4 regions of the Vibrio bathopelagicus genome follow, and region 1 is predicted to be linked to each of the others. Evidence: predicted binding sites of a transcription regulator. Region 1 holds the regulator's gene; each other region holds the start of a gene.
What was found. Region 1 encodes PurR, which represses purine synthesis genes. Its sites were predicted from a motif close to TNANGNAAACGTTTNCNTNA; they were not measured.

Region 1 (5,022 bases):
TTTTCTGGTCAGAACACATCACGTTTACGAAGACAAAACTTGCAAACTCATTTTAGTCAGGTAAAAAAGGTGAGGCAGGTATTCACATGACTAATGTTAGGTTTGACACTATTATCACTTAAAGTTCTTAATAGCGTGATATCCTTAGCCATCGCCTCGTGATGAGGCATAGCTCCATTATTATAATTAAAGCGATAGGTATGTCTGAGAGTTTATTATTTCATAAAACATTTACTCACCCTACGAGCGATGAATGGGTTGTGTTTGTGCATGGCGCGGGAGGCAGCTCCTCAATCTGGTTCAAGCAGATCAAAGCGTATAAACAACATTTCAACTTGCTTCTCATTGATCTGAGAGGGCACGGTAAGTCAGACAATATTTTAAAAGAGCTGATAGCGAACCGCTATACGTTCAAATCGGTCACACTCGATATCCTCAAAGTACTTGACCATCTAAAAATCCGCTCCGCGCATTTTGTTGGTATGTCTCTCGGGACGATTATTGTTCGCAACGTAGCAGAATTAGCCGCGGGACGTGTGCGTTCAATGGTACTTGGTGGGGCGGTGACTAAGCTCAATACTCGTTCTCAAGTATTAATAAAGTTGGGTAATTTAAGCAAGCACATCATTCCATACATGTGGTTATATAGTCTCTTTGCTTATGTTGTCATGCCGCAGAAGAGCCAAAAAGAATCTCGCCATCTATTTATCCGCGAAGCCAAAAAGCTGTGTCAAAAAGAGTTTAAACGCTGGTTTATCCTAACTGCTGATGTGAACCCTCTTATGAAGTACTTCAAAGATAGAGAGTTGCCGATCCCAACCCTTTATTTAATGGGAGAACGTGACTACATGTTCATCAAGCCCGTAAAGGAGATGGTTGAAGCACACGAGTCGAGTGAGTTAGTGGAAATAGCGAATTGCGGACATGTGTGTAATGTTGAAAACCCTGAAGAGTTTAATCAACGTTCTATCGCGTTTATTCAAAAACAAATCCAGTGATTCTCTTGGTTCGCTATCAGAACAGATGAATAGATTGAATTAAATAAAAACGGGAAGCTAATATTAGCTTCCCGTTTTTGTTTTAAGGGAGGGGTATCGTTCGTTATGTTCTTACTCTGGTGATGCAGCGCCACATTGCCAACAAGAACCGAATTGCGCTTCGTTGACTTCATGGCATTCACCACAACGCCACTCTTCATAGATGATCGAATCTTGCTGTTTTTGGTACTCATTGACGATCGTGCGGGCTTTACTGGCCAATTCTGGCTCATATAACCATACGTAAGGGTCAGTTTCCTCGGTGAATGGGATTTCCCCTTTCAAACCGAACAAACCCTCACCACGGACTTCACACGCAATATTCTCACTTTCTAACAATCCACAGATGATATGGGCTTCTGTAGGATTCGATGCACTGAAAATTTTCATTGAATAGAACCTTATTCGGCTTTAGGTGTTAGTCAGCCATATACGTTATTCAGCAACAGGTGCTGAACGAAACTTACTCATCAACCATTTAGCAATAATTGGGAATACCCCCAACAAAGCAAACGACAATAATACTGAAGGAGATACGATACCTGAAAGTGAATCAATTTCTGCGAGTTGAGTACCAGCATTCAAGAAAACCGCGGTACCTGGCAGCATGCCTATTTGGCTCGTGATGTAGTAACGAGTCACCGACATTGGGGCTAACCCCATTAACAGGTTGATAAGGAAAAATGGGAAGACAGGAATTAGACGTAGAGAAAATAAGTAAAATGCCCCGTCTTTTTCAACGCCTTTGTTAATCGTTGCTAACTTGTCGCCAAACTTGGTTTGGATCCAGTCACGTAACAGGTAACGGCTACTTAAGAAGGCGAGGGTTGCACCAATAGCACTCGCGAAAGACACTAGCAGTAAACTGTTCCAGAAACCAAATAGAGCAGCGCCTAAGAGTGTAACAACCGCAGCGCCGGGAATTGAGAAAGCCGTGATCATGACATAGGCGGCGAAGTAAATCGCAGCAGCAGCAATAAAATTGCTCTCGATGTAGTCATTCAAAACAGCTTGTTGAGCTTTCGCATTCTCAAGTGTTAGGTATTGGCCGAAATTGACGCCTAATAGGACGATGGTTACGACCAACACGATACCCAATATCATTTTCTTACTCATTGATACTTCCTCTAATTTTCAATGTATACCATTAGTATAGATAGACAGGCAAAGCATAGATTAACTTTCAACAGATATAAAAAAAGCCGCAAGAATGCGGCTTAGTTATGTAGATAGTTTGAACTGACAATATTAATTGACGCGACTGATAAGCTCTTCACGACGTTGCTGCGGTATAACAGACCAATGAGTACCATTGATCGCACCTTCTAGCGCCCAAAGCAGCTCAATGCTGACAGAGGATGCATGCGATTCCTTGATGGCGTTAAATGCGTTTACAGAGCCAGATTCATATAAACATTCTACGGAATCGATCCCCGCCTTTTTCAACATACGCTCGGTAGCCAATCGAAGGTTAGGGAGGTCCTTTAGTCGAGTTGGCTTAGCAGAAGACTGCTCCGCTTTCTCATCTTTAGCAAAACCCAGAGACGTCGTAGCAAGCTGCAAGATCTTTTCTTGGTCTTGCCACAAGCCTTCCGGCAATGCGAAATACTTAGTGACGACAGGGAAACCACGTTTTTTGTAGACGTATGGTTGAAACCCTTGTTGCTCGAATTGCTTTGTTGTGTCTTTGTCCGCTCTTATGTGCAGCTGGTCATTTACAACCAGAGCAAACATAGTGTCATCAGCAAAAAGCCCGAATCCACCAAACATTGAGCGTGATTTTATTTTTCCTAGGGGCTCAAATAATTTCATTGAGTCCTTTAGTATCGGTTTATCCATGTTATTTATCTCGGTGTATTTGAACTACGCCACCAAATAAGCAGGTCCGAGAGATTAGCAAAATGTTGCAATTAAATTGTCAACAAGCCGTAAATTACTAAATTGTTAGTAACTACTGCATTTTGCCATCGGTAACCCCGCTACCATACCAACGAGTGGTTTAGGCCGGAAGCTTTGCGTCTCACTCTTTCGAGTGGTTTGCCCTGTGCGTGACTGACTGAATAGAATAAAGTTTTTGTTGAATGAGGCTCACACCTGATATTTCAAAATGTGATATTGCTTCAATTAATGATCTTGGTGTTATGCAACTAGGTTTATTTTAGTTGCTTATAAAAAAAGCGCACCCAAAGGTGCGCTTAATGAAATTAAACTCGATTTATCAATCAATTTAACGTTTTAACTGTGCTTCGCTCAACAATTTCAGGGTGCATTTCGAAGACACGTTTTTCATGATCTTTATCTTTAATGCGTTCCAACAAAATTTCGAATGCATTTTTACCAACACGACGCTTAGGTTGGTGAACCGTCGTCAATGGTGGAGAGAAGTATTCTGCAAGTTCAATGTTGTCGTAACCGATAACCGAAATATCTTCAGGAATGCGAATGCCTTGCTGTTGTAGACGACTCATTAGGCCAAGCGCCATTGTGTCGTTAAAACAGAATACAGCAGTAGGACGATCTTCCATCTGAGCAATTTTATCAGCTGCAAGTACAGCGGTATCACACTCAAAGTTACCTTCAATGATGAGCTTTTCGTCGGTTGCGACCTTCGCTTCATTGAGTGCGCGTTTGTAACCCGCGATGCGTTCTACACATGCTGCTTTGTCTAAGTGGCCACTTAAACAAGCAATCTTTGTGTGACCACGTTCTAGCAGGTACTTGGTTGCTAGATAGCCGCCTTCTTCAGAGTTATCGATGATCTTATCAGCCTGAGAGGTTTCAGGACCCCAATCCATGACAACTTTTGGGATATCAGCATGGCGATCTAACATGCCACGAAGTTCTTCTGTTAAGTCAGAACACATAACCAAGATGCCATCTACACGCTTTTCTGCAAGCATTCGAATGTAGTCACGTTGCTTCTCATAGATACCACCCGTGTTACACAGAATCAAAGTGTAACCTTGACGGTAGCAGTAGCTTTCAACACCATCGATCACTTCAGAGAAGAAGAGGTTTGTTGATTGAGTCACAAGCATGCCGATAGTACGTGTTGAATTGCATTTCAAGCTACGAGCAACAGCACTTGGCGCGTAGTTTAATTCGTCTACGGCTTTGTTTACTTTCTCTTGAGTCGCTTCTGCAACAAAACGCGTTTTGTTGATTACGTGAGAAACGGTGGTAGTTGATACGCCTGCTAAGCGAGCGACATCTTTTATAGTGGCCATGGTTTTATCCTATTAGAAGCTACTTTCCCAAAGTACGGAATAAAGTAGCCGTTAAGCTACCTAACTAAGAGCTTAAATTTGTAGGGCTCTTTGGGGTATTAAAGTGCTAAAAAACAAAAAACCGCTATTGAGCGGCTTGTCTTAACACCGAAATGCTCTGAACTTAAATAAGCATAGCATTTCGTGAATGTTTCATATTTTATCGTTTGCGGTCACAATTTTAGACTGACTAGAAATTACTCGCAATAAAATTCACCCAGATTTCTGGGTGAATTGTCACATTCTATTGAATTTGTTTACTTAATCATCAGCGAATCTTATTCACCCGCTAAATACTGAGTGTCCAGATTGCAGAAGGCAACGAGAAGAGATGCAACCGATGCATAGAAACCGAATGAATCGATTTCACGACATTTAACGTTGAACTTTGGTACCCAAGTAAGAAGTTGTTGTTCAATAAATTGCTGTTGAACAGCGAACGATTTCTCTAATTCTTCTTCAAGTTCAGTTTCGTTTGAACGGATGATGAGATTACCCAAGAAATCGAGTTCGATAGCAATGTGGTCTGCTGGCTCTTTTAGATCTTTGTTAACCACCAAGTTGTGCTTAGCCATGATGTCTTCCATGTCTTTAGCTGGCTTGTCGTTTAACAGGCCCGTTTCGCCGATGTACATTGAAGCGTAAGGTAGAGCACCATGTTTATCTGTCTTTAAGAATAGATCGCAGAAGTCAGCAGACAGTTCTAGTTGGGCATCATC
Region 2 (5,022 bases), 220 kb from region 1:
TTGGGTACACACCTAGCTCTATTCCTGACCAAAAAAGCATTAAGATTCGATACAAACAGCTCTCTAAAATCTATCACCCTGATGGTCATGGATGTGACGAAGAAATGAAACGTTTGAACAATGCGCTAAAAACCATCTTACAAAATGTTACAAAACCGTAAACAACCACACATATTCATTTTCCAAGATCGCAAAGATACCGATTTTATTAGTGTTGCAATCGATCCCCCTCTCAAAAACGGGTAACAAACTATTAACTAATGGGTCTTACTTGTGTCATAATTTGCGCCGAAAATACACCTGACTTAAACAGGTGAGGAGAAAATATGTTCACAATAGAAGGCGTTTGTGATTGGTGCAAAAAGCCAAGCCTAGTAAAAAAGCACGACTACCTAGATGGTAAGTGTCATCATGCATGTAAAGAGTGCAATGATATTGCAACCATTGATGTTCGCCAGTTCAATATTGGTGAAATGGAAATGAGAACAAAACTCTCCCAAGCGACACTGAGATAAGTAACACCGTTGAAATATAAGAAAGCGCCTAAGGCGCTTTTTTTGTATCTGAGACTTATCTTCTTATCTTCTTATCTTCTTATCTTCTTATCTTCTTATCTTCTTATCTTCTTATCTTCTATACAGATGTATACAGTACTTTTCTGTAAAAACCACTGTATACACCTGTATAGAAATCACATTTTTTCAATTTATGAGACAAAATAGAAAAATCAGTCAAATTCAATTTTCAATTAAATATCAACAACTTAAGTAAAAATCACTTACTCCATTGCAAGAAAACGACCAATAATCCCACAAAAACCGCTTGATCTTATAAGTAACAAAAACTACTGTATACACATACAGCATGCATATAAGGACAGCAAAATGATTCAAGCACACGTTAAAGCCCAACACTCTAGCCCGCTAACTCACTGCGCATTTACATCCGTCTCTCGTGAAACAAAAAGTTCAAACGAAGAAGCGTTGTTTGCCAAAATGGCGTTGCTGTCCAATCAACATCAGTGGTTACTGTTTACGGCTCAAACACCAAGACCATCGGCTAAACAGCTGCAGCAACATAATGTTTGCTGTGATCGTGTTATTCACATGAAAGCCTCTAATCAAATGACAGAAGTAGAAACCGTCGAGAAAGCCATTCGATCTAAGAATGCGAGCGCGATTGTTGCGAGTGCTTCGATTGATCAATTCAGTCAGCAATACCTAAGAACATTAGGAATGCGCTTTCAGTGTGAAGTCTTCTTTATTGATGCCAATTCAGAGCGTATTCACTAGACCACCTTGCTTAATAACATTTTGGCTCAAAAACATAGCCCATAAACATAGCTTAATCTTTTAGCTAACAAACTTAAGTTAACTTGACAGCATAGCTCCAAAACACAGTCCAAATATACTGCCTTCCCCTGCCCTACAATTCGCCAATTTTTTAGCGGATTGTTAGGCGGGGGTTTTTATTTGATCAACAGAATTAGCAATCGTTTGCTTTTTATCTGGAAGCAAATAGTAGATTGGGTATAATGCCCGTCTAATCATGTGCACACCGCACTTCTCTGTATGACGTTTGATAAAAGATAGGAATGTCTAAATGAGCCTTGCTGATCAAGTTCTTGCCGTAAATGATGACCTACCAATCCGTACTGATAAACCTGTCCACAGTGGCAAGGTTCGTTCGGTCTACTGGTTAACTGAAGAAGATAGCCAACGACTAATTAAAGAGAAAGGCTACAATGTAGCGCCAGATGCGCCTTTAGCAATCATGGTGATCAGTGACCGTATCTCTGCGTTTGATTGTATTTGGCGTGGTGAAGGTAATCTTAAAGGTGTTCCTGGTAAGGGAGCAGCTCTGAATGCTATCTCTAACCACTGGTTCAAATTGTTTAAAGACAACGGCCTTGCTGACAGTCACATTCTTGATATCCCTCACCCATTCGTTTGGATTGTACAAAAAGCTCGCCCTGTCATGATCGAAGCGATTTGTCGTCAATACATCACAGGATCTATGTGGCGTGCATACGCGAACGGCGAACGTGAATTCTGCGGTATCGAGATGCCTGAAGGCCTTGAGAAAGACAAAAAGCTACCTGAGCTTCTAATCACGCCTTCTACAAAAGGGATTTTGAAAGGAATTCCTGGCGTACCAGAAGCTGACGATGTGAACATCACTCGCAACAACATCGAAGACAACTTCGCAGCCTTCAACTTTACTCAAGCAAGTGACATTGCGCATTACGAGAAACTTCTAAAAGAAGGCTTCAACGTAATTAGCCAAGCACTCGCAAACGTCGATCAAACCTTTGTCGATACGAAATTTGAGTTCGGCTACGTGAACGATGCTCAAGGTAAAGAAAAGCTTATCTACATGGACGAGGTAGGTACTCCAGACTCATCTCGCATTTGGGATACTCAAGAGTACAACAAAGGCAACATCGTCGAGAACTCAAAAGAAGGTTTCCGTCAGTTCCTACTTAACTACTTCCCTGATGCCGACATTCTGTTGAACAAAGAACGTATGCCAGAGCGTGAAGCATTAGCGCGTGACAATGAACTTCCTTTGGATGCATTAATGTCTCTTTCTCGTACTTACCTTGATATTGCGGCGAAAATCACCGGTGGCGAGATTGTATTAAGTAACAATCCGAAACAAGAAATCATTGATGTGCTTCGTGCCGATTACGGGCTAATCGATTAGTCGACTATTCGCAAGCTAGAAAGTTAGTCAGCTAAGAAGCTAGCTAGTAAGCACAAATTTCAGATACTAAAAGGGCCTCAATATTGAGGCCCTTTTTACAATGTAGATTTCATTGAAACTATTGAATGGCTACCGCTAACCGTGAAGGTTTGTGATCAAAGCTTGGTTGATGCTCAAAGCTTGATAGTGAACTCTTCACCAGAATTATCTGCAATCACCAAATGACTACGTGATTCTATGTACTCAATTTGCTCATCTTCAAGCGAATATGGCATCACAACTTTCAGCTCATTAATCCCTTCTAACTTTGCTAGCTTAAGCAAAGTGACAATATTAGATTCATCGCTTTTACGTGTAGACATTGATTTCAATGCCATTTGCCATAAGCGATCTTCTGGGCTGGCTAGCTCTTTGATGCTATCCCTCCAGACGGTACTGAATACTGGTGCAATAGTGGTGAGTGCTTCCAGAAAAGTCCATTTTTTACTGCATGAGGCGCCAAGAAATGTTGTGTAATCGAACTCTACACGCGTCTCTTCCTGTTTATCCATGATGTCCCCCGACACTTTGGCAACACAATATACTCAATATCTATCAACTCTTTCTATATAGCAATAGGATATAGAAGAATGGTCTTTTATGACCTTTTGATTGGTTAAAAAGGCATATAAAAATCAAGTTTGTAACAAAATAAGCACTTAAATATCATATATGCACCTATTTGATTAATATTTTAGAGATAAAACTTATCCATCTATTTGATATCAATTATCCGGCTCGCTTTTTTGTACTGAATACGCCACCCAGACCATGTTGGCAGTTCCCAACGTTTTGGTGATAACTTCCGACTACCCGATTGATAATGAACGTAAATCAGCTTTCTTGCGGGAAAGTATTCAACATCCAATTGTAAATCAGCAAGGCTCAATGAAAACGGGTATTTTTCCGAGAACTCTGAGTAAGCCCATGTGGGAATTCCATCAAACGGGATATCAGAATGTTCAAACATTTCTAGCTCTCCGACATCCGTCACGCCTAATACTTCGAGTTGTTCTATAAACCATAGTTCAAAGTTCAGTTGCTCGATCTCGGGTGTATATTTTGTCTCTTCATCGAGCCCAAGCTTCACATACAGTTGCCAATGTTTGATCTCTCGAGTACGAGCCTCTGCAAAACCGGGAAGCTGAACGCCGCTCACGACAAGATCGACAATCGGCTTCAATGATAACTGACCTTCAGCCGCGACTTGCTTAGTCGCAATCGTGCGGCCTGCGTACACCAAAGCCATCTCAGTAAATACACCATCATTATTGACCACGGTTTCGCCTTGTTGCCATTCACCTAACTCCGCTTCAACGGCGAGATCTAAAGGAATCGGCGCAGTCACTGTCGCTAGGGTCAGTGTTTGTTTAACGCCTCTTCCCGGCAGGCTGTGCGTGTCCAGCACCAACATCGCTTGCGCCTTGTCAGGGAAACGATTCTGACGACCGAGTACCACTTCTAGAATCCCATTGGCAAATGCTTCTTTTCGTTTCAGTCTGCGCACAAACACCAGCTCAGGGTGCAGTTGGATAATAGTATTAAGTAGCTCAATACGCTGGTAACGTGATGCAGCTTCTAACTGAGGAAGTTCAAACACCTCACGCATTTGCTTGGCCAACCCTTGAGCTTCATTCAGTGCTTGTTGGTCTATTTCTAGAGGCGGATAATCACGACCACGAACAATCTGAATTAACAGGGATAAGTCACAGCCTTCTTTTTCTTGTTGAGCGAGCGCTTCAAGATGTTCTGCATTGCTCGGTAATTGATACAAGCGAGCAGGAACGGACAGCGCCGCCGTGAGATCCACCATGGCCTCTTTGAGTGCTTTGGTTTTGATTCGAGTAACAATATCGGCGTACAAAGCGTCAATCGGCAGCGGGTAAAGCTTTTTACCGTGCTCCGTGATTTGATGCTCGGTATCAATCGCTTCCATCATCAACAAGGTTTGAGTCGCGCTGTATAGCGATTTCTCTGGGATAGGATCGAGGAAAGATAGGCTATCAAGTGGTGCTCTACAGCAGGCAGCTGCAAGCATTGGTTCTGTCAGTTCTTCGCGCTGCAGTTCAGGAGGCGTGACCAACTCTAATGCGGCATGTTCGCCATATAGACGAACGCAGACACCATCCATTACCCTACCCGCGCGGCCAGCTCGTTGTTTGGCACTGGCTCGTGATATGGATTTGAGCATCAGAGTCGTTCTGCCGTTGCGTTGAACAGTTCGTCTTTCCAATCCTGAATCTATCACCACACCGATGTCAGGAATGGTTAACGAGG
Region 3 (5,022 bases), 750 kb from region 1:
TTTCAGGATGTAACCACCCTTAGCGATGTTAGCCACTTGCTCAGCGTCACGATCTTGTTGTGCAAGGTTCTGACGAGAGAAGATAAGCGCAGAAGGACCATCTTTGCGTTCGATTGCCAGTTTCCAAGCAACAGCAGATTCAACTTGGTCACATGGACGCCATGTGCTCATGTTTGGAGTCAGACGTAAAGAAGCGATCTGCTCAACCGGTTGGTGAGTAGGACCATCTTCGCCTAGGCCGATAGAATCGTGCGTGTAAACTTGGATGTTCTGAATTTTCATCAGAGCAGCCATACGCATAGCGTTACGCGCGTATTCCATGAACATGAGGAACGTTGCGCCGTATGGTACGAAACCACCGTGCAGAGCGATACCGTTCATGATAGCCGTCATACCGAATTCACGTACACCGTAGTGGATGTAGTTACCTGAGAAGTCGTTCGCTTCAAGCGACTTAGAACCAGACCACATAGTCAGGTTAGAAGGCGCAAGGTCAGCAGAGCCGCCCATGAATTCAGGTAGCATAGCACCGAACGCTTCTAGAGCATTTTGAGATGCTTTACGTGATGCGATGTTTGCAGGGTTAGCTTGAAGGTCAGCAATGATTGCGTTTGCTTTCTCTTCCCACTCAGCTGGAAGCTCGCCGTTAGTACGACGTTTGAATTCTGCTGCTAGCTCAGGGTGAGCCGCTGCGTATGCGTCAAACTTTGCATTCCAAGCCGCTTCTTTAGCTGCGCCCGCTTCTTTCGCATTCCACTCAGCTGCGATATCTGCTGGGATTTCGAAAGGACCGTGTTCCCAACCAAGTGCCGCTTTAGTTGCTGTAATTTCATCAGCGCCTAGTGGAGCACCGTGACAGTCGTGCGTACCCGCTTTGTTTGGAGAACCAAAACCGATGATAGTTTTAGTACAGATAAGTGTTGGACGAGGATCCGCTTTAGCTGCTTCGATAGCCGCGTTGATAGCGTCAGCATCGTGGCCATCAACCGCTGGAATTACGTGCCAGCCGTAAGCTTCAAAACGCTTAGGTGTATCATCAGAGAACCAACCTTCCACTTCGCCATCGATAGAGATGCCGTTGTCATCCCAGAAAGCAACCAGCTTACCAAGACCTAGCGTACCAGCTAGAGAACATGCTTCGTGAGAGATACCTTCCATCAGACAACCATCACCCATAAACGCATAAGTGAAGTGGTCTACGATGTCGTGGCCTTCTTTGTTGAACTGTGCAGCCAATGCTTTCTCAGCCATCGCCATACCAACAGCGTTGGTGATGCCTTGACCTAGAGGACCCGTCGTTGTTTCGATACCAGGAGCGTAACCGTACTCTGGGTGACCAGGAGTCTTAGAGTGCAGTTGACGGAAGTTCTTAAGGTCTTCAATTGAAAGCTCGTAACCTGCAAGATGAAGCAGAGAGTAAATCAACATTGAACCATGGCCGTTAGACAGGATAAAACGGTCGCGGTCAGCCCACTCTGGGTTTGCTGGGTTGTGGTTCAAGTGACCACGCCAAAGAACTTCAGCGATGTCAGCCATACCCATAGGTGCGCCAGGGTGGCCTGAATTTGCTTGTTGAACGCCATCCATGCTAAGTGCGCGAATTGCATTGGCTAGATCTTTACGAGAAGGCATGTCTGCTCCTGAGTACATAAGCGATTTAAAAAAGAGATTGATGCTAAAATTTTCATTTTTATTAGCGCGGGTATTCTCTCAAACGACTTTAGTGACTGCAAACGTTTTACTGGCATTTTAACGGTCATTTTTCGCAATTTTCGAACATTTACATCACTTAGGAATGCCTTATCTCGAACGATACGCAAACGTTTAGTTATGACATATCATAAAAAAGAGCTTGTAATTCGACCGCTGGAATTTAGAATAGCCGTCTAGATGTAGAAACACCTACAAAATATACTGTATTTAATGGCGGCGCTTCCTAGCTTGCGACGCCTGAAATTAGCACCTAAAAACTAAAAGTGGAGCTCTCATGGCTAAGCACCTATTCACTTCTGAATCTGTTTCAGAAGGCCATCCAGATAAAATTGCAGACCAAATCTCTGATGCTGTTCTTGATGCCATCTTGGAACAAGATCCAAAAGCACGTGTTGCTTGTGAGACTTACGTAAAAACCGGCATGGTTATGGTTGGCGGTGAAGTAACAACGTCTGCATGGGTTGATATCGAAGAAATCACTCGTGAAACAGTTCGTGAAATTGGTTACGTTCATTCTGATATGGGCTTTGACGCTGACTCTTGTGCAGTACTAAACACAATTGGTAAGCAGTCTCCAGACATCAACCAAGGTGTTGATAAAGCCGATCCTAAAGATCAAGGCGCAGGCGACCAAGGTATCATGTTTGGTTACGCGACTAACGAAACACCAATCCTAATGCCAGCTCCAATTACTTACTCTCACCTTCTTGTTAAGAAGCAAGCTGAAGTACGTAAGAGCGGCAAGCTTGACTTCCTTCGCCCAGATGCAAAGTCTCAAGTTACGTTCCAATACGACCAAGGTAAGATCGTTGGTATCGATGCTGTTGTTCTTTCGACTCAACACTGTGATTCAGTAACGACACCTGACCTACGTGAAGCGGTAATGGAAGAGATCATCAAGCCAGTACTTCCTTCAGAGTGGATCAACAAAGACACTAACTTCTTCATCAACCCAACAGGCCGTTTCGTAATCGGTGGCCCAATGGGTGACTGTGGTCTAACTGGTCGTAAGATCATCGTTGATACCTACGGCGGCGCAGCTCGTCACGGTGGCGGCGCATTTTCTGGTAAAGATCCATCAAAGGTTGACCGTTCTGCGGCTTACGCAGCACGTTACGTTGCGAAAAACATCGTTGCTGCTGGCATGGCTGACCGTTGTGAGATTCAACTGTCTTACGCTATCGGTGTAGCAGATCCAACATCTATCATGGTTGAAACGTTTGGTACTGAGAAAGTAGCTCACGAAATCATCATTGAAGCCGTTCGTCAAAACTTCGACCTACGTCCATACGGTCTTCAAGAGATGCTGAATCTTCTTCAACCTATCTACAAACAGACAGCTGCATACGGCCACTTCGGTCGTGAAGAGTTCCCTTGGGAAGCAACTGACAAAGCGGCAATGCTTGCAGACTTTGCTGGCCTAAAATAATTTAGCCAAAGCAAACCACTTCTTTAAAGCCCTTACTTGCTAGTAAGGGCTTTATTTTTATGTACTTACCTCTCCCAACCCAATCTATCTGCCTTTCAAAAGACACCTTTACCGTTAACCACTTAGTATAAAAACCCACCGATAATTTGTGTTTTCGAACACTACTGACAATAGTTAAGGTAACTCCTAGGCGATCAAGCTCACATTTAACTCAAAGTAATTCAGTCTGATAGCTCTCGTTAAATGCACGCTAGAACAATAACTGGGACGAAAAAGAGCATTTTAGCTCAACACCATAATCCTCATATGATCGCAATACTGAGCTTTATGGAACTATAACTAGGACGTTATTTAACTAGGGGGATATATGCCTCGTACTGTACACCCATCCGAATTGAACGATAAAAAAGACAGAGTCAGCGATCGTGATTACGCTCGTACGATTCCTTGTAACCAAGTAAGCATATCCGCCCCATTTCACTGGCTTTCTCTCGCCCTGCATGACTTAGTGAAAATGCCAATAATCAGCGCATTTTACGGACTGTGCTTTATGGGAGCGGCAATCGTGATTGTTCAACTTGTCCAATGGCAAGGAACACACTTGGTCGTAATGCCAAGCCTGATCGTGTACATGCTGATAGGGCCCTTTCTTGCACTGGGCTTGTATGACGCAGCTTGGGAAAGAGAAAAAGGGCACAACGCCAGCCTACTGCACTCGATGAAAGCAATTACTCGCAACTCCACGCACCAATGGGCCTTTGCGATTGTGTTGATGGTTGCAATGATATTTTGGATGCGGATTGCTGCGTTATTGCATGCACTCTACCCTTCCGTACAAGGAGCACCATTAAGCGAGTTTGCGCCATTCCTTATTACTGGTTCGGTGATTGGATTGGTTATCGCGAGTCTCATATTCAGCATCTCAGCATTTTCGATTCCATTGATGATGGAAAGACGTGTTGATGTGATGAGTGCCATTTTCACTAGCTTCAACGCCGTTAAATCCAACATCCCTGCGATGGTCGTTTGGGCCGGTATCATTGGTACTGGTATCTTAGTCGGCTTCGCGACCTACGGTGTAGGTATGATTGTAACGATGCCATTACTTGGTTACGGAACATGGCATGCTTACCACGAAATCATCAAAAAGAAACATCACGTTTAAATCGTTTCACGATCGATGAGCAATGTTATAATGAGGCCTTAGCTTAAACGCTGAGGCTTTTTTTTGGAGTTAACAACGCTTGTCTTACACCGCGCAACAACATCGAGTAAATAAGAAACTGGGCGAATGCCTAGCTATTGCTAATCAACATTTTTCTCGTGAATTTCCATGTCCAACCGTCACTTACAAGTTAAGAGGAAAAGCAGCGGGAAAAGCCTACCTCCAGTTAAACGAGATAAAACTCAACCAAGTGCTATTCAGCGAAAATGAAGACGCCTTTATTAACGAAGTCGTGCCTCATGAACTCGCACATCTGATCACACATCAGGTCTTCGGACGAGTTAGGCCTCACGGGAATGAGTGGAAATACGTGATGGAAAAGGTATTCAATGTACCGGCCAGAACGACCCACAGCTTGGAGATCACCTCAGTGCAGGGAAAAACCTTTGAGTACAGCTGTGATTGCACCACTTATCCCCTGTCGATAAGACGACACAACAAAGTCATCCGCAACCAATCAACTTATCGTTGCCAACAATGCCAGCAAACCTTAGCTTTTACCGGCCTTCAACTGAGCTAAGTCTTAAGCTCACAAGTTAACGCGAATAAATGTAATAGAGAGAACTAACATTTGAGTGCTAGACTGTTGTTTATCATACTTTCATCAGTCTTCTTCTATGCAAAAAACCACTCTAAAAGCATTTGGCCTACCACT
Region 4 (5,022 bases), 460 kb from region 1:
TAAGGCTGTTGATAACCGTTACGCACGTGGTGGTTTGAACATGTTGCTAGCACCTGCTTACGGTCTAACTATCGCTGCCGATTACTTGGTATTCAACTCACTAGAGTTCTGGACTGGTAGCAACCCACTGACTGGTTCGCCGCACATCTTTGATACTAAAACTGATACGTACCTAGATATCAATCACCAACTAGATCCGTCTCTAACGGAAGCGCCAGTAGGCCCTATTACGAGTGCAGATGTGATCGAGAAAGGTCAAATGCAGCAGATTGATGAAAACACTATCCAAATGGACATTACTTACCAATCTGGTGAGCGTGCGACGTTAATCGGTGTTCGCGATGGCGAGATGGTGACGTACTTCATTGATGGCGAAGTTGTGGCACAAACTTCAATTGATGAGCTAGAAAGCTACGCGGCTACACGCGCTTAATCATTTGTTTGATTACTAAGCTTAGATACAAAAACAGGTACTCATTGAGTACCTGTTTTATTTTGTGTCGATAAACGGTGTTTACTGAAAGCACGATTTATTGAAAAGCACTATCTATTGAAAAACACATAGCTAATCAAATTAGGCTTTTTCTGGGATTGCTTCAAGCAGTGCAACCATTTGGTTCCAGAATAGCTCAACTGTGTCGATCTTCACTTTCTCGTCTGGAGAGTGAGGGAACTTGATGGTTGGGCCGAAAGAAACCATGTCCATGTTCGGGTAAGGTTCTTTGAATAGACCACACTCAAGACCAGCATGGATAACCATGATGTTTGGTTTGTGACCGTAGATGCCTTCGTACATGTCGCGGAAGATATGCATGATTTCTGAATCTGCATCTGGCTTCCAACCTGGGTAAGCACCAGAGAACGCGATGTTCGCGCCAGCGAGTTCTGCAACAGAGTGAAGCATGCTTTCTACTTGGCTACGACCTGAATCGATCAAAGAACGGATCAGGCAAAGCACAGTGATTGAGTTCTCTTCCGTTGTGATAACACCAACGTTTAGAGAAGTCTCAACAACACCTTCAATCTCGTCACTCATACGAATCACGCCGTTTGGACATGCGTTAAGTGCCGCGATAAAGCGAGCTTGGTCTGCTGACGCCAGTGCGCCCATTTCTACAGAAGTTTCTTCGTTAAAAGTAACAATGCTGTCTTCTACTTTACCTAGCTCTGTTGAAAGCAGTTCAGTGTAGTAGTTGTATAGCGAAGCCAGTTTATCTTGGTTTGCAGCTGGTATTGCCACCGTTACGAAACCTTCTCGAGGGATAGCGTTACGAAGGCTACCACCTTTGAATTCTACGATGCGAAGGTCTAGCTCTTTTGCGTGGCCCGCAAGGAAACGAGCAAGCAATTTGTTTGCGTTTGCACGACCTGTGTGAATATCACAACCAGAGTGGCCGCCTTTAAGGCCCTTTAGCGTAAGTTTACGTGTAACGAAATCAGCAGGGACTGCATCACGAGTGATGTCGAAAGTCATTGCACCGTCGATACCGCCAGCACAACCCATGTACACTTCGCCTTCTTGCTCTGAATCGGTATTAAGAAGGATATCGCCTTCTAACCAACCGGCTTCAAGACCGAAAGCACCAGTCATACCTGCTTCTTCATCTACGGTGAGTAGAACTTCGATAGGGCCGTGCTTGATTTCGTTTGAAGCAAGAACCGCTAGGCAAGAAGCCATACCCATGCCGTTATCAGCGCCAAGTGTTGTGCCTTTTGCTGTAACCCACTCACCATCAATGTATGGCTGGATAGGATCTTTAGCGAAGTCGTGAACCGTGTCTTCGTTCTTTTGTGGAACCATATCGATGTGCGCTTGTAGCACAACACCTTTTTTGTTTTCCATGCCTGGCGTTGCAGGTTTAGTAATGAATACGTTACCCGTTGGGTCGCGACGTACATTTAAACCTTGCTCTGTTGCCCAAGCAATAATGTATTGAGCTAGCTCTTCCTCATGCTTAGAAGGATGTGGGATTGAGCAAATCTTATCGAAGAACTGCCAAATAGGGGCAGGGGATAATTTACTGATCTCAGAATGGAATTCAGACACGGATGACTCCTTTTTTATTTGGTAACCATATATTTATGATTCTTATGGGTAAAAATCTAGAACAAAAATCTAAAATATGGGTCTGTTTTGATGGCAACAGCATACCACTTGAGGCTTTTGACGAGTAGCGCTTCTAAACGTCAAATGTTTCAATTTTTGAAAGCGGTCTTGTTCATTTGATCACAAGTAAGTGCGTTGATGCTTATAAATGGTGTAAGCAAACGTTTGTTTAAGTCTGTTTTGTGATTTAATTACAGGATTGAGTTTCTTAAATAACCATAATTAGCTAAAAGTGTGACGTATAGCAAAAAATACTTGTAATCTTTTTTCTTTCGGGTATATTAATAACCAACTTCTGAAGTGAAGAGTAAATGCTCAAAGGATGAGTCCGTTTTATCGCCTCCAAGGAACCGAGAAATCAAATTCGTTTTTTATTGATTTATTAAGGTGATAGTTATGAAAGGTTTACCATCTGCAATGTTCTGGCTTAACAGCTCTGTTTACACTAGCAACTTTGCATACCCAACAAGCTTTGGTTACTAATACCGTAAGCATGTGACTTGAACAGTTTGTTCACCCCTATATATTGGAATTCTTTTACAGCCCTTTTGGTTGACAGATTCTACCGCCACTCAGTTTTGAGTGGCGTTTTTTTTGCCTGCTACTTTTTCCTACTACACCAACTTACCCCATTCTCTGCGGTTGTTTTTTAAACGCCAAAATATCAATTTGCGACTTATTACTGATCCTGTTGAAAAATACACAACTCTTGTGGGTTTGAATTCAGAATTTAATGGCTAGATTCTCAATCAAAATAACCGATGGTCGAAAAAGTAACCAAGATTTTTCATCGTGATTATTTATCTTAATTGACTGTTTATTAAGGTTATTTCTTGTTGAACTCTACGTTTTTAATCGCTTTGTTTCATACGCCATTCTGATAAATATCGATTAGAGCCTTAATTCTATCTGGAATTTGTTATTTGATAACTTTATAATCCACAGCCAATCGATTACGCAACCGTTTACTTTTTACCCTTATAGGATTCGATAATGTTCGAAAAGCTATTCAAACTCAGTGAAAACGGCACCAATGTGCGCACTGAAATCATCGCAGGTCTAACAACCTTCCTAACAATGGCTTACATCATTTTTGTAAACCCAATGATTCTAGCTGATGCTGGTATGGACCATGGCGCTGTATTTGTAGCAACCTGTTTAGCGGCTGCTATTGGCTGTTTCATCATGGGCTTTGTTGCTAACTACCCAATCGCTCAAGCACCAGGTATGGGTTTGAACGCATTCTTTACCTATGCAGTTGTTATGGGGATGGGTTATACGTGGCAAGTTGCTCTGGCAGCGGTTTTCGTATCAGGCGTAATCTTCATTTTCTTAAGTATCTTTAAGATCCGTGAATGGATTATCAACTCGATTCCTATGTCTCTGCGTGTTGGTATCTCTGCGGGTATCGGCCTTTTCCTAGCATTTATTGCTCTTAGTAATGCTGGCATCGTTGTTTCTAACCCTGCGACTAAAGTTACATTGGGTGACATTACCGCTATTGCACCCATCTTAGGTTCACTAGGCTTCTTCCTTACGATTGCTCTTGTTCACCGTGGTGTGAAAGGCGCAGTAATGATTGCGATTCTAGCAATCACGGCTCTTGGTATTATTATTGGTGACGTTCAATACGGCGGCATCATGTCTACACCACCAAGCCTTGCACCTACATTCATGCAGCTTGATTTCTCTGCTGTATTTGAAATCGGTATGATTTCAGTGGTATTCGCATTCTTGTTCGTCGATTTGTTCGATACAGCGGGTACTCTGGTTGGTGTTGCTACGAAAGCAAACCTAATCAAAGAAGACGGTAAACTTCCTCGTCTAAATAAAGCACTGCTTGCTGACTCTACAGCAACGTCTATCGGTGCATTGCTAGGTACATCAAACACGACATCTTACGTTGAGAGTGTTGCGGGTGTTGCTGAAGGCGGTCGTACCGGTCTAACTGCGGTTGTGGTCGGTATCTTATTCCTACTGGCTCTTTTCTTCTCGCCACTAGCAGGTATGATTCCGGCTTACGCAACATCAGGTGCACTTTTCTATGTAGCAATTCTGATGATGTCTGGCTTAGTTGGCATTGATTGGCGTGATCTTACGGAAGCTGCACCAGTCGTGGTAACATGTCTGCTTATGCCGCTGACGTACTCTATCGCTGAGGGTATCTCACTAGGTTTCATCGCTTACGCCGCAATTAAGCTGCTAAGTGGTAAAGGTCGCGACGTTTCACCTGCTGTGTGGGTAATGTCGGTTATCTTTATTCTTAAATACATTTTCGCTTAATCGTCTAGATTTCTGCTTAATCGCTGAAGAGGCTATGTAAGGCATAGCCTCTAATAACATGACAAAATTATTAGGTTTTATACTATGAGCAACAAATTCGTTATCACTTGGGACAACATGCAGACTTACTGCCGTCAACTAGCTGAAAAGCAAATGCCAGCAGAACAGTGGAAAGGTATCTGGGCAGTAAGCCGTGGTGGTTTGGTTCCTGGTGCAATCTTGGCTCGTGAGCTAGGTATTCGTCACGTAGATACGATTTGTATTTCTAGCTACGACCACGATCATCAACGTGATATGACAGTCGTTAAAGCACCAGAAGGTGACGGCGAAGGTTTCCTAATTGTTGAAGATCTTGTTGATAGTGGTGACACTGCACGCAAGCTTCGCGAAATGTACCCTAAAGCGAAACTGATCGCTGTATGTGCAAAACCATCTGGCGCAGATTTGTTAGATGAATACATCGTTGATATCGCTCAAGACACATGGATTGAGCAACCTTGGGATACTAGCCTAAGCTTCGTTGAGCCGGTAAATCGCAAGTCAAAATAAGCGTAAACTTAGTTTTTTGAGAAATGACCCTTTATAGGGTCATTTTTTTTTATATGATTAGTAACAACCATTTCTTATTAAGT

Region 2: the regulator PurR is predicted to act here: its motif matches at 1,485-1,504, upstream of IHV80_RS09690 (phosphoribosylaminoimidazolesuccinocarboxamide synthase).
Region 3: the regulator PurR is predicted to act here: its motif matches at 1,813-1,832, upstream of metK (methionine adenosyltransferase).
Region 4: the regulator PurR is predicted to act here: its motif matches at 3,061-3,080, upstream of IHV80_RS12675 (NCS2 family permease).

Annotation. Positions count from the first base shown of each region.
Region 1 covers NZ_CP062500.1:2,410,625-2,415,646, reverse strand. Annotated here, with positions in the region: gene IHV80_RS10625 (alpha/beta fold hydrolase) at 201-998, shown strand; gene IHV80_RS10620 (putative signal transducing protein) at 1,110-1,427, opposite strand; gene IHV80_RS10615 (TVP38/TMEM64 family protein) at 1,473-2,153, opposite strand; gene IHV80_RS10610 (TfoX/Sxy family DNA transformation protein) at 2,286-2,876, opposite strand; cyclic di-GMP riboswitch class I at 3,004-3,089, opposite strand; gene purR (HTH-type transcriptional repressor PurR) at 3,260-4,264, opposite strand; gene torD (molecular chaperone TorD) at 4,582-5,022, opposite strand, start outside.
Region 2 covers NZ_CP062500.1:2,195,349-2,200,370, forward strand. Annotated here, with positions in the region: gene IHV80_RS09675 (SEL1-like repeat protein) at 1-161, shown strand, start outside; gene IHV80_RS09680 (hypothetical protein) at 327-515, shown strand; gene IHV80_RS09685 (SulA-like leucine-rich domain-containing protein) at 885-1,292, shown strand; gene IHV80_RS09690 (phosphoribosylaminoimidazolesuccinocarboxamide synthase) at 1,603-2,706, shown strand; gene IHV80_RS09695 (transporter) at 2,880-3,257, opposite strand; gene IHV80_RS09700 (helicase-related protein) at 3,461-5,022, opposite strand, start outside.
Region 3 covers NZ_CP062500.1:3,158,220-3,163,241, forward strand. Annotated here, with positions in the region: gene tkt (transketolase) at 1-1,632, opposite strand, end outside; gene metK (methionine adenosyltransferase) at 1,988-3,142, shown strand; gene IHV80_RS13970 (DUF2189 domain-containing protein) at 3,510-4,307, shown strand; gene IHV80_RS13975 (SprT family zinc-dependent metalloprotease) at 4,387-4,887, shown strand; gene IHV80_RS13980 (endonuclease) at 4,985-5,022, shown strand, end outside.
Region 4 covers NZ_CP062500.1:2,866,576-2,871,597, reverse strand. Annotated here, with positions in the region: gene IHV80_RS12685 (DUF3332 family protein) at 1-433, shown strand, start outside; gene IHV80_RS12680 (aminoacyl-histidine dipeptidase) at 575-2,047, opposite strand; gene IHV80_RS12675 (NCS2 family permease) at 3,101-4,390, shown strand; gene IHV80_RS12670 (xanthine phosphoribosyltransferase) at 4,475-4,939, shown strand.